DNA from 3 places in the Mesorhizobium sp. M0500 genome. Region 1 is predicted to be linked to each of the others. Evidence: predicted binding sites of a transcription regulator. Region 1 holds the regulator's gene; each other region holds the start of a gene.
What was found. Region 1 encodes LexA, which represses DNA repair genes until DNA is damaged. Its sites were predicted from a motif close to TGTTCNNNNTGTGTTCNG; they were not measured.

Region 1 (3,267 bases):
ACCACACCCTCGGCCATGTAGAGGTCCGTCGGAAAACTATCGCCCTCGGCGACGATGACCTGCCGCTCCGGTCGCATGGCCATGGCGGCGTGCAGCAGCTTGTAGATGTTGACTGATGTCGTGTCGCAGACCACCGTCTGGCCGGCCGCGGCACCGATCAGGCGCCCGAGCTGGTCGCCAAGTTCAAGCGGCATGTTGAACCAGCCGGCCGTGTTCCATGCGCGGATGAGATCATGCGACCATTCTTCGGGTCGCGGCCTTGTGCAGTTCATCGAAAGCGGCACGTGAAGCAGCTCCTAGCGAATTGCCGTCAAGATAGATCACTCCTTGCGGCAACACAAAGCGGTCGCGCATCGCGCGCAGCGGATCCGCGGCATCCATCGCTTTTATGGCCACGAGATCGGGAATTCCTGTCATGATTTGTCTGCTCCCCCAAGATCCAACGCAACGCAGGACACGCATCGACTGTTCTTCCATTACCTGGTTATGCGCAGCAAGGCTCCACCGGCGAGAAGCAGCCTGACCAGGCGGTGGAAACTTAACCGCGAGGTTGGCGTTTTGAGTTCGTTTCGTTCACGGTGCATTGACCAAACCGCACAGTCGATAGGGGTTCACTTCCGTGCCCTTTGCCGACCGACGGCCGATGCCAGTGCCGCCTTCTAGGAGGCCAGAAGGGCGCAAACGAAAGCAGAATCAAGGCGATGAGGCTCGCGGCGGTGAAAATGCGGTACGCCGGTAGGGGACGTCGTTTGTTTCCCGAGCCTTAACGCATTCATTAAACTTTAAACAGTTGCGGAACACAACTGGAACAGATAGTGTTTGTTCTGGGTTTGTTTTTCTGATTCTGTTGGGGGTCGCTATGCTGACACGCAAACAACACGAACTGCTTATGTTCATCCACGAAAGGTTGAAGGAAAGCGGTATCCCGCCTTCATTCGACGAGATGAAGGAAGCGCTCGACCTGGCTTCCAAATCCGGAATCCACCGGCTGATTACGGCGCTGGAGGAGCGCGGCTTCATTCGCCGTTTGCCCAATCGGGCCCGTGCGCTGGAGGTGCTGCGCCTGCCTGACTCGATCGCCCCCGGCCTCAATGCGGCACGCAAGTTCTCGCCGAGTGTCATCCAGGGCAGTCTTGGGCAAGGCGGTTCTCGGCAAGGCAAGCCGTCATCGTCGCGCGTGCCCGCAGCCGGAAATGACGACGATGTCGTCGCCGCCGTTTCGATCCCGGTGATGGGCCGCATCGCCGCTGGTGTGCCGATCGATGCCATCCAGCACCAGACGCATTCGATTTCGGTTCCGCCGGATATGATCATGGGCGGCGAGCACTATGCGCTCGAGGTCAAAGGCGATTCGATGATCGAGGCCGGCATTTTCGACGGCGACACGGTGATCATCCGCAATGCCGATACGGCGAGCCCCGGTGAGATCGTGGTGGCACTGGTCGACGAGGAGGAAGCGACGCTGAAGCGGTTCCGCCGCAAGGGCGCCTCGATCGCCCTGGAAGCCGCCAATCCGGCCTACGAGACGCGCATCTTCGGACCAGACAGGGTCAAGGTGCAGGGCAAGCTCGTCGGACTGATCCGCCGCTACTGAGCTCCGCCCTTGGCGCCGGCTTTGGGGTTGTCGGCCCTGCGGTATGGCGGCAGGCCCCGTGCCGCGCGTGAAAATTTCCGCTGCACGTGCCAGGGCCGGTATGATTTTTCGACGGCAAAGCGGATCTCGGCGCGCGTTGCCGCTTGTGGATCGAAATAGACGGCGGCACTTCCCGCGCGCGCCAGTTGCCGTTTGGTGACGACGAGGACCAGCCGGTCGTAGTAGCAGGGGTTATGGGCGGTGGCGTCGTCGATGACGATCAAGCTGGCAAAGGCGCAGGCTGGCCGCGCAATATCGCGGTCCTTGGCTTGCGCGATGATCGCGCCGGATGGATGCCTGGCAAGGCAGAGGCCGTCCGTGCAAATGAACGGCATGCCCGGCGGTAGGTCGGCCGGATCGGCAATGTCGAATTGCGGGTCGTTCTTTCCAGGTGTTTCCGGCGCGACGATAGCCTCTGATGTGAGCGCGCGTTTCCAGTTGTCGATGGTGAACTCATTCGGGCGTGCCCGGTTGACCGCGAGTTCACCGCTGCCGATCGGCAGCGCGACCAGCCGTGCGTCCTCCGAGACCAATACGTCGGGTATGCGTGTCTGCGTTGTCGTCAGCAAGCCGGCGAGCGCAAAAGGAAGTGCCGCCAGCCGCAACCAGGTCGTCGCCATGCTGGCAATGACGAGGGCGATCGTCACCAGAAGGACGGATCTCAGCGAAATCAGCCCGACCGCATCGATCGGCGAGCGCTCCGAGATCCACCCGGACAGGGCGATCATCGCCGTCAGCCCCTTGCCCATGACATAGAGGAAAGGGCCATCCGCACCGAACGGCATCGCCAGCGCGCTGAGAACGGCGAAGGGCATGACGACCAGTGAGACGATGGGCATGATGGCCAGATTGGCGAACAGGCTGAGCGGCGCCACGCGCTGGAAATGCCATATGGCGAAAAGCGCCGTGGCGCTCCCTGCAATGATCGAGGTCATGGCCAGACCGCACATGCCCAGCAGGACCTTTCGAGTGGCAAAGCGTAGCGGCGACCGCCGCGGCGGCGGCGTGGTGGCCCTGCCGGCGCGGTAATCGGACCAGCCTGCATAGGCGCCGACAAGGGCCGCCGTCGCGGCGAAGGACATCTGGAAACTCGGACCGACCACCTCGTGCGGCGACACCAGGATGACCGCGATGGCCGAGATCGCCAGGTTGCGCATGGTGAGCGCGGCCCGGTCGAACAGCACGGCGATAAGCATCACCGCCAGCATGATGAAGCTGCGTTCGGCTGCCACGACAATGCCCGAAAAGACGAGGTAGGCCGCAATCGAAAAAAGCGCGGCGGCCGCGGCATATTTCTTGACCGGCCGTCGCGATGAGAAATCGGGAAACAGCGCAAAGGCACCCCGCAGCAGCGCCATGATGGTGCCGGCGACCAACGCCATATGCAGCCCCGAGATGGAGATGATGTGGTAGATGCCGGTGCGCCGCATCGCTTCGTTGATCTCCTCGGGAATGCCGGCGCGCACGCCGACGATCAGCGCAGCAGCAATCTCGCCCTCGGCACCGCCGATGCGGCTGCGGATATGGTCGGCGATGGATTCGCGCGCGTCTTCGATCGCGGAAGAAAGCTGCGCGGCAAGCGGCATGCTGCCCGACGACACGACTTTCGGATTGCCGAGAAAAAAGCCGCTGCC
Region 2 (3,267 bases), on a different contig from region 1:
ATCTTGTTGGCGACGATCAGCGGCGCCGAGGTCGAATAATAATAGCCCGGCTTCGGATATGGCATGTTGGCGAGCAGGTTCAGCGTGCCGCCTTCGGCGAAAGTCGGGCAGACCTGGCCATTCGCCGCATCGAGCGCGATCAGCCGGGCGTCGGATGTCGGCAGGTAGATGCGTGTGGCGCAGGGCTGGCCGGCGGCGACCTTGGCATCGGCATAATAGGACACGCCGCGGCAGGTCTGGTGCTGGCGGTCCTTGTTGAGCTTGACCTGCGGATCGAAGCGCCATTTCTCCTTACCGCTCGCGGCATCGATGGCGATGGCGAAATTATGCGGCGTGCAGATGTAGAGCGTGTCGGCGATTTTTAGCGGCGTCACCTGATAGGTCGTCTCGCCAATGTCGTCGGGCCCTTTCACGTCGCCGGTGCGATAGGTCCAGGCCGGCTGCAGATTGGCAACGTTTTCGGCGGTGATCTGGTCGAGCGGCGAATAGCGCTGGCCATATTGCGTGCGACCGTAATAGTGCCATTCGCCAGCCGGCACGTTGCCGCCGAGATCGGCCGTCGGCGTCACCTTGTCGGTGTTGAGTTCACCCGCAATATCCTTTGGATCGGTCGTCATCGAATAGCCGGCGACCGCAAGCGAGGCCAGCACGGCGAGGATCAGCGGCGCGCGTCCGTCGGGACCGGTAAGCCCGCGCCGCGCCCATGGCGTCAACAGCCATAGCGCGACAAGCACGATGATGCCGCCGCGCGGGCCGAGCTCCCACCAGTCGAAGCCGATCTCCCAGACCGCCCAGGCGAGCGTGCCGAGCACGATCGCCGCGTAGAGCCACAGCGCCGTGGATCTGCGCCTGTAGAGCAGCCAGGCCGCGACAAGGAAAGCTAGACCGACGATGACGTAATACCAGCTGCCCCCCAGCGTCACGAGCCAGATGCCGCCGCCGCCAACCGCCAGGCCGATGAGGAAAAGGATCAGGGAGGTGATGACCACAGCCAAGACGGTGCTCCTTCGACTGGTGCGCTCCGCGACGCGTCCATGGGCAACCCCGCATTGCGTTCCTGCCCCCACGCAACTTTCTCCGGCCCGCCTCCCCTGTCAAGCAAGCTCGGCGTTTTACGGCGCCGGCCCATCGCAAGCCCGGCGTTTTGGTTAGCGGACCCATTCAGATTGTGAGTCTACCGACTGGACAGAGAACAAAACGGAGACACTTCTGGCCTTTCGCTGCCGAATCACTACATTCGGGGGGAGATGTCCGGCTTTTCGGAAGACATGCCCTTTTTTGACGAACCGAACGCGCGGCCCGTGGCCCCGTCGGGCATTGCCGCGCGCGCCATGGCTGCCCGCAGCAACCAGAACAACGCGCCCGATTATCTCAACGGCCTCAACCCCGAGCAGAGGCTGGCGGTGGAAACCACCGAAGGCCCGGTGCTGGTGCTGGCCGGCGCCGGCACCGGCAAAACGCGCGTCCTGACCACCCGCATCGCCCACATCCTTGCCACCGGCAAGGCTTTCCCCTCGCAGATCCTCGCCGTCACCTTCACCAACAAGGCGGCGCGCGAGATGAAGCAGCGCATCGGCCTGTTGATCGGCGAAGGCAATGTCGAGGGCATGCCGTGGCTCGGCACCTTCCACTCGATTGGAGTGAAGCTGCTGCGCAGACATGCCGAGCTGGCCGGGCTCAAATCCGACTTCACCATTCTCGACACCGATGATGTCGTGCGCCTGATCAAGCAGCTTATCCAGGCCGAAGGGCTGGACGACAAGCGCTGGCCGGCCAAGCAGTTCGCCCAGATGATCGACGGCTGGAAGAACAAGGGCCTTGGCCCCGCCGACATCCCCGAGGGCGATGCCCGTGCCTTCGCCAACGGCAAGGGCCGCGAGCTCTACAAGGCCTACCAGGAGCGGCTGAAAACGCTGAACGCTTGCGACTTCGGCGATCTCCTGTGCCACCCGATCCGCATCTTCCGCGCCAATCCGGACGTGCTGAAGGAATACCACAAGCGCTTCCGCTACATCCTCGTTGACGAGTATCAGGACACCAACACCGCCCAGTACATGTGGCTGCGGCTCTTGGCGCAGCGGCCGCAATCCTCCCCCCTTGAGGGGGAGGTGCCCGCGAAGCGGGCGGAGGGGGTTGCCGCAGAAGGCACCGCTAGAGCGTCGAGCACTGCCGCCGGTAGGTCGAGCACTGCCGCACGGACCCCACCCGACCGGGCTTCGCCCGGCCACCCTCCCCTCAAGGGGGAGGGAAGCCCGCGCCTATCCACCGTCAACATCTGCTGCGTCGGCGACGACGACCAGTCGATCTATGGCTGGCGCGGCGCCGAGGTCGACAACATCCTGCGCTTCGATAAGGATTTCCCCGGCGCCACCATCATCAGGCTGGAGCGCAATTATCGCTCCACTGCGCACATCCTCGGCACGGCGTCCCACCTGATCGCCCACAATGAGGGCCGCTTCGGCAAGACGCTGTTCACCGAAAAGATCGCCGAGGACGACGAGAAGGTGCATGTCCATGCCGCCTGGGATTCCGAAGAGGAGGCCCGCGCCGTCGGCGAGACGATCGAGGCCTACCAGCGCCAGAAGCACAATTTGAACGATATGGCGATTCTCGTCCGCGCCTCCTTCCAGATGCGCGAGTTCGAGGACCGCTTCGTCACGCTCGGCCTCAACTACCGCGTCATCGGCGGCCCGCGCTTCTATGAGCGGCTCGAAATCCGCGATGCGCTGGCCTTCTTCCGCGTCGTTGCGCAAGGCGCCGACGACCTCGCCTTCGAGCGCATCGCCAACGTGCCGAAGCGCGGCTTGGGCGAGGCCACCATCCGCCAGATCCACGACACCGCACGGGCGCTGCGCATCCCGATGCTGGAGGCGGCGGCAAAACTCGCCGAGAGCGACGAGCTGAAGCCGAAGCCGCGCGCCGCGCTGCGCGAGGTATCGGCCAATTTCGAACGCTGGCAAAAGGCTCTCGAAACCACGCCGCACACCGAGCTCGCCGAGACCATTCTGGAGGAGAGCGGCTACACCGACATGTGGAAGAACGACCGCTCGGTCGAAGCACCCGGCCGGCTGGAGAACCTCAAGGAGTTGATCCGCTCCATGGAGGAGTACGAATCGCTGCGCTCCTTCCTCGAACACGTCGCACTCGTCATGGACGCCGAGCAGAATGCCGAGCTCGACGCGGTCAACATCATGACGCTGCATTCGGCCAAGGGCCTCGAATTCGAGACCGTATTCCTGCCCGGTTGGGAGGAAGGCCTGTTCCCGC
Region 3 (3,267 bases), on a different contig from region 1:
GTTTGAAGCGCGCACTCCCAGACACAAGCAGATCGCCGCAAACACGCCGCGCCTCTTCCTGCGCGCGGCCTGAACGACAACAGTCAACGGAGAGAACCGATGAGCGGCCTTGCCAATCTGGTGCCAATGGTGATCGAGCAGTCGAGCCGCGGCGAACGCGCCTTCGACATTTTTTCGCGGCTGCTGCGCGAGCGCATCGTCTTCATCAACGGGGCGATCGACGACGGCACCTCGGCGCTGGTCTGCGCCCAGCTTCTGTCGTTGGAATCCGACAATCCCGACAAGGAGGTCTCGCTCTACATCAACTCGCCGGGTGGCGTGGTGACCAGCGGTTTCGCGATCTACGATACGATGCAGTATATCAGCTGCCCGGTCTCCACGGTTTGTATGGGCTTCGCCGCCTCGATGGCCTCGTTCCTTTTGATGGCCGGCACACCGGGGCGGCGGATCGCGCTACCCAACACCAGCATCGTGCTGCATCAGCCTCTCGGCGGTTTCCAGGGCCAAGCCTCCGATATCCAGCGCCATGCCGAGGGCATCCTTCGCACCAAGCGGCGCATGACCGATCTTTACGCCCGCCATTGCGGCCGCACCTACGAAGAAGTGGAACGCACGCTCGACCGCGACTTTTTCATGACCGCGCAGGAGGCCAAGGATTGGGGCCTCGTCGACCATGTTTTCGACACTCGCAAGCAGGCCGCATGAACGAGCTGGGCCGGCGGACGGAACTGACGCGATTGAGCGCCCGCAATTTCAGCGACATCGGTCTGGTCTTGCCGCTATCGCGGCACTATAGTCCGGCGATGACCGCCAGCCGCTCGTCCAGCCTGTTATGCCTTGCTATCGCTACCGTAGCCGGCACGAACATGCTGGTGGGTATGGCACTTGCCCAAGATAATTCGATGTCTTCGCAAAAGGGCGCCCTGCCCGGTGTGACCAGCGATTATCGCATCGCCGAGCCAGCGCCGCGGCCTGAGCCTGACGATATGGCTCCAGGCAGCGGCAACGGCACCTTCAAGATTGGCGATACCGACGTTCGGATTTCCGGTAGCATCACCATCGATGTCGCTACCGGCGGGATCAGGCCCTCCAGCCGCTAAGCTCGCCTGGTGTGAACCACAAATATTGCGCTTCAAACGAACAGCCCCGCCATTGCGTTTGCAACTGACGGGGCTTCTTGGATCTGAAATCCAAATTGCCGGGAGTGTACTGCCGGCATTTTATTTCGGATGCTTCGCGGCATTCAGCCGACGATCCGACTAGCAGTCTCTGATTTTATGGGGATCAGCAGGTCCGTTTGGCGGGCAGCGAAAACGCCTGACCCTGGCCACTTATACCTGCCGCGGCTCCAGCGACACGTGGAGCCTCAACGAACAATCCGGTGGAGTCATGCCTCTGCTCTCCTTCTGTTGGTTGCGACTGTCGTCGTCGAAGCGCTCATCGCATAACCCGCGGCGTCTCGCAGGCTAGCCCCAGGCCGCGAGGCCATCGAAAGACGGCCGGCTTCGTTGACGTCTGGAGTCTGCCCCCACGGTGCAGGGACGTCAACCTTGAATAGCCGATTACCGAAAAATGTGATCGCGAGACGTTTTGGGAAGCCGGCCCCACGGGCAGCTTTTGTCAGGAGCGTGTTCGGCCTTTGTTCTTTCCGCTTGCCCGTTCGCGCGAAAGGCGGTTAAACGCTTTGGTCGAGAGTTGTGGCGTCTCTCGAAAAGGCGGCGAAATTGCCTACATAGGGGGTGGTCGGGAAAACCCGCCCATCCCACGAATTCCAGATTCTGAGGCGGCGACCGGCGATGGCCGACCATAAATATCTCTCCATTCGCGGGGCACGCGAACACAATCTGAAGAATGTCGATCTCGACCTGCCGCGTGACAGCCTGATCGTCATGACCGGCCTGTCGGGGTCGGGCAAGTCGTCGCTTGCCTTCGACACCATCTACGCCGAGGGCCAGCGCCGCTATGTCGAGAGCCTTTCGGCCTATGCACGGCAATTCCTCGAAATGATGCAGAAGCCGGACGTCGACCAGATCGACGGCCTGTCGCCAGCCATCTCCATCGAGCAGAAGACCACCTCGAAGAACCCACGTTCGACGGTCGGCACCGTCACCGAGATCTACGATTATATGCGGCTTTTGTTCGCCCGCGTCGGTGTACCCTATTCGCCGGCCACCGGCCTGCCGATCGAGAGCCAGACGGTCTCGCAGATGGTCGACCGGGTGCTTGCAGTCGTGGAAGGCACCCGGCTGTTCATCCTGGCGCCGATGGTGCGCGGCCGCAAAGGCGAGTACCGCAAGGAGCTGCTGGAGCTGCAGAAGAAGGGTTTTCAGCGCGTCAAGGTCGATGGCGTCTTCTATGAGATCGCCGACGTGCCGGCGCTGGACAAGAAGTACAAGCACGACATCGACGTCGTCGTCGACCGCATCGTCGTGCGCGGCGATCTGGCGACGCGGCTCGCCGATTCCATCGAGACCGCGCTGAAGCTGGCCGACGGGCTGGCGGTGGCGGAATTTGCCGACAAGCCGCTCGACGCCAGCCAGACCGGCGAGGATTCGGTCAACAAATCGAAGAACGAGACGCATGAACGCATGCTGTTCTCGGAAAAGTTCGCCTGCCCGGTATCCGGCTTCACCATTCCCGAGATCGAGCCCAGGCTATTCTCCTTCAACAATCCGTTCGGCGCCTGCCCGACCTGCGACGGGCTCGGCAGCCAACGCGCCATTGATGCCAGCCTGGTCGTGCCCGACGAGAATGTCTCGCTGCGGGCCGGCGCCGTCAGCCCTTGGGCGAAGTCGAGTTCGCCCTACTATGCGCAGACGCTGGAAGCGCTGGGCGTTGCCTATGGCTTCAAGCTCGGCGACAAGTTCAAGGATTTGAGCGAGGAGGCAAAGCAAGCCGTCCTGCACGGCACCGGCGAGCGCGAAATCACCTTCCATTACGATGACGGCCTGCGCTCCTACAAGACGACGAAAACCTTCGAGGGCGTCATCCCCAACCTCGAGCGCCGCTGGAAGGAAACGGAATCCGCCTGGATGCGCGAGGAGATCGAGCGCTTCATGTCGGCCACGCCCTGCCCGGCCTGCCGCGGCTATCGGCTGAAGCCCGAGGCGCTCGCGGTCAAAATCGCCGGCAAGCACATTGGCGAGGTCACCGAGCTGTCGATCCGCAAGGCCGACCAGTGGTTCACCGACCTGCCTGCATCGCTCAACGACAAGCAGAATGAGATCGCGGTGCGCGTGCTCAAGGAAATCCGCGAGCGGCTGCGCT

Region 2: NKI70_RS17325 (ATP-dependent helicase) is a predicted target of LexA. The motif match lies at 1,189-1,206, and genes of this name have one in related genera.
Region 3: uvrA (excinuclease ABC subunit UvrA) is a predicted target of LexA. The motif match lies at 1,630-1,647, and genes of this name have one in related genera.

Annotation. Positions count from the first base shown of each region.
Region 1 is NZ_JAMYRB010000009.1:15,505-18,771, reverse strand. It holds partial or broken gene kynU (kynureninase) at 1-417, opposite strand, end outside; gene lexA (transcriptional repressor LexA) at 860-1,594, shown strand; gene NKI70_RS17935 (ComEC/Rec2 family competence protein) at 1,588-3,267, opposite strand, start outside.
Region 2 is NZ_JAMYRB010000008.1:153,822-157,088, forward strand. It holds gene NKI70_RS17320 (glucose/quinate/shikimate family membrane-bound PQQ-dependent dehydrogenase) at 1-995, opposite strand, end outside; gene NKI70_RS17325 (ATP-dependent helicase) at 1,248-3,267, shown strand, end outside.
Region 3 is NZ_JAMYRB010000011.1:104,578-107,844, reverse strand. It holds gene NKI70_RS20370 (SRPBCC family protein) at 1-73, shown strand, start outside; gene NKI70_RS20365 (ATP-dependent Clp protease proteolytic subunit) at 100-705, shown strand; gene NKI70_RS20360 (hypothetical protein) at 702-1,100, shown strand; gene uvrA (excinuclease ABC subunit UvrA) at 1,797-3,267, shown strand, end outside.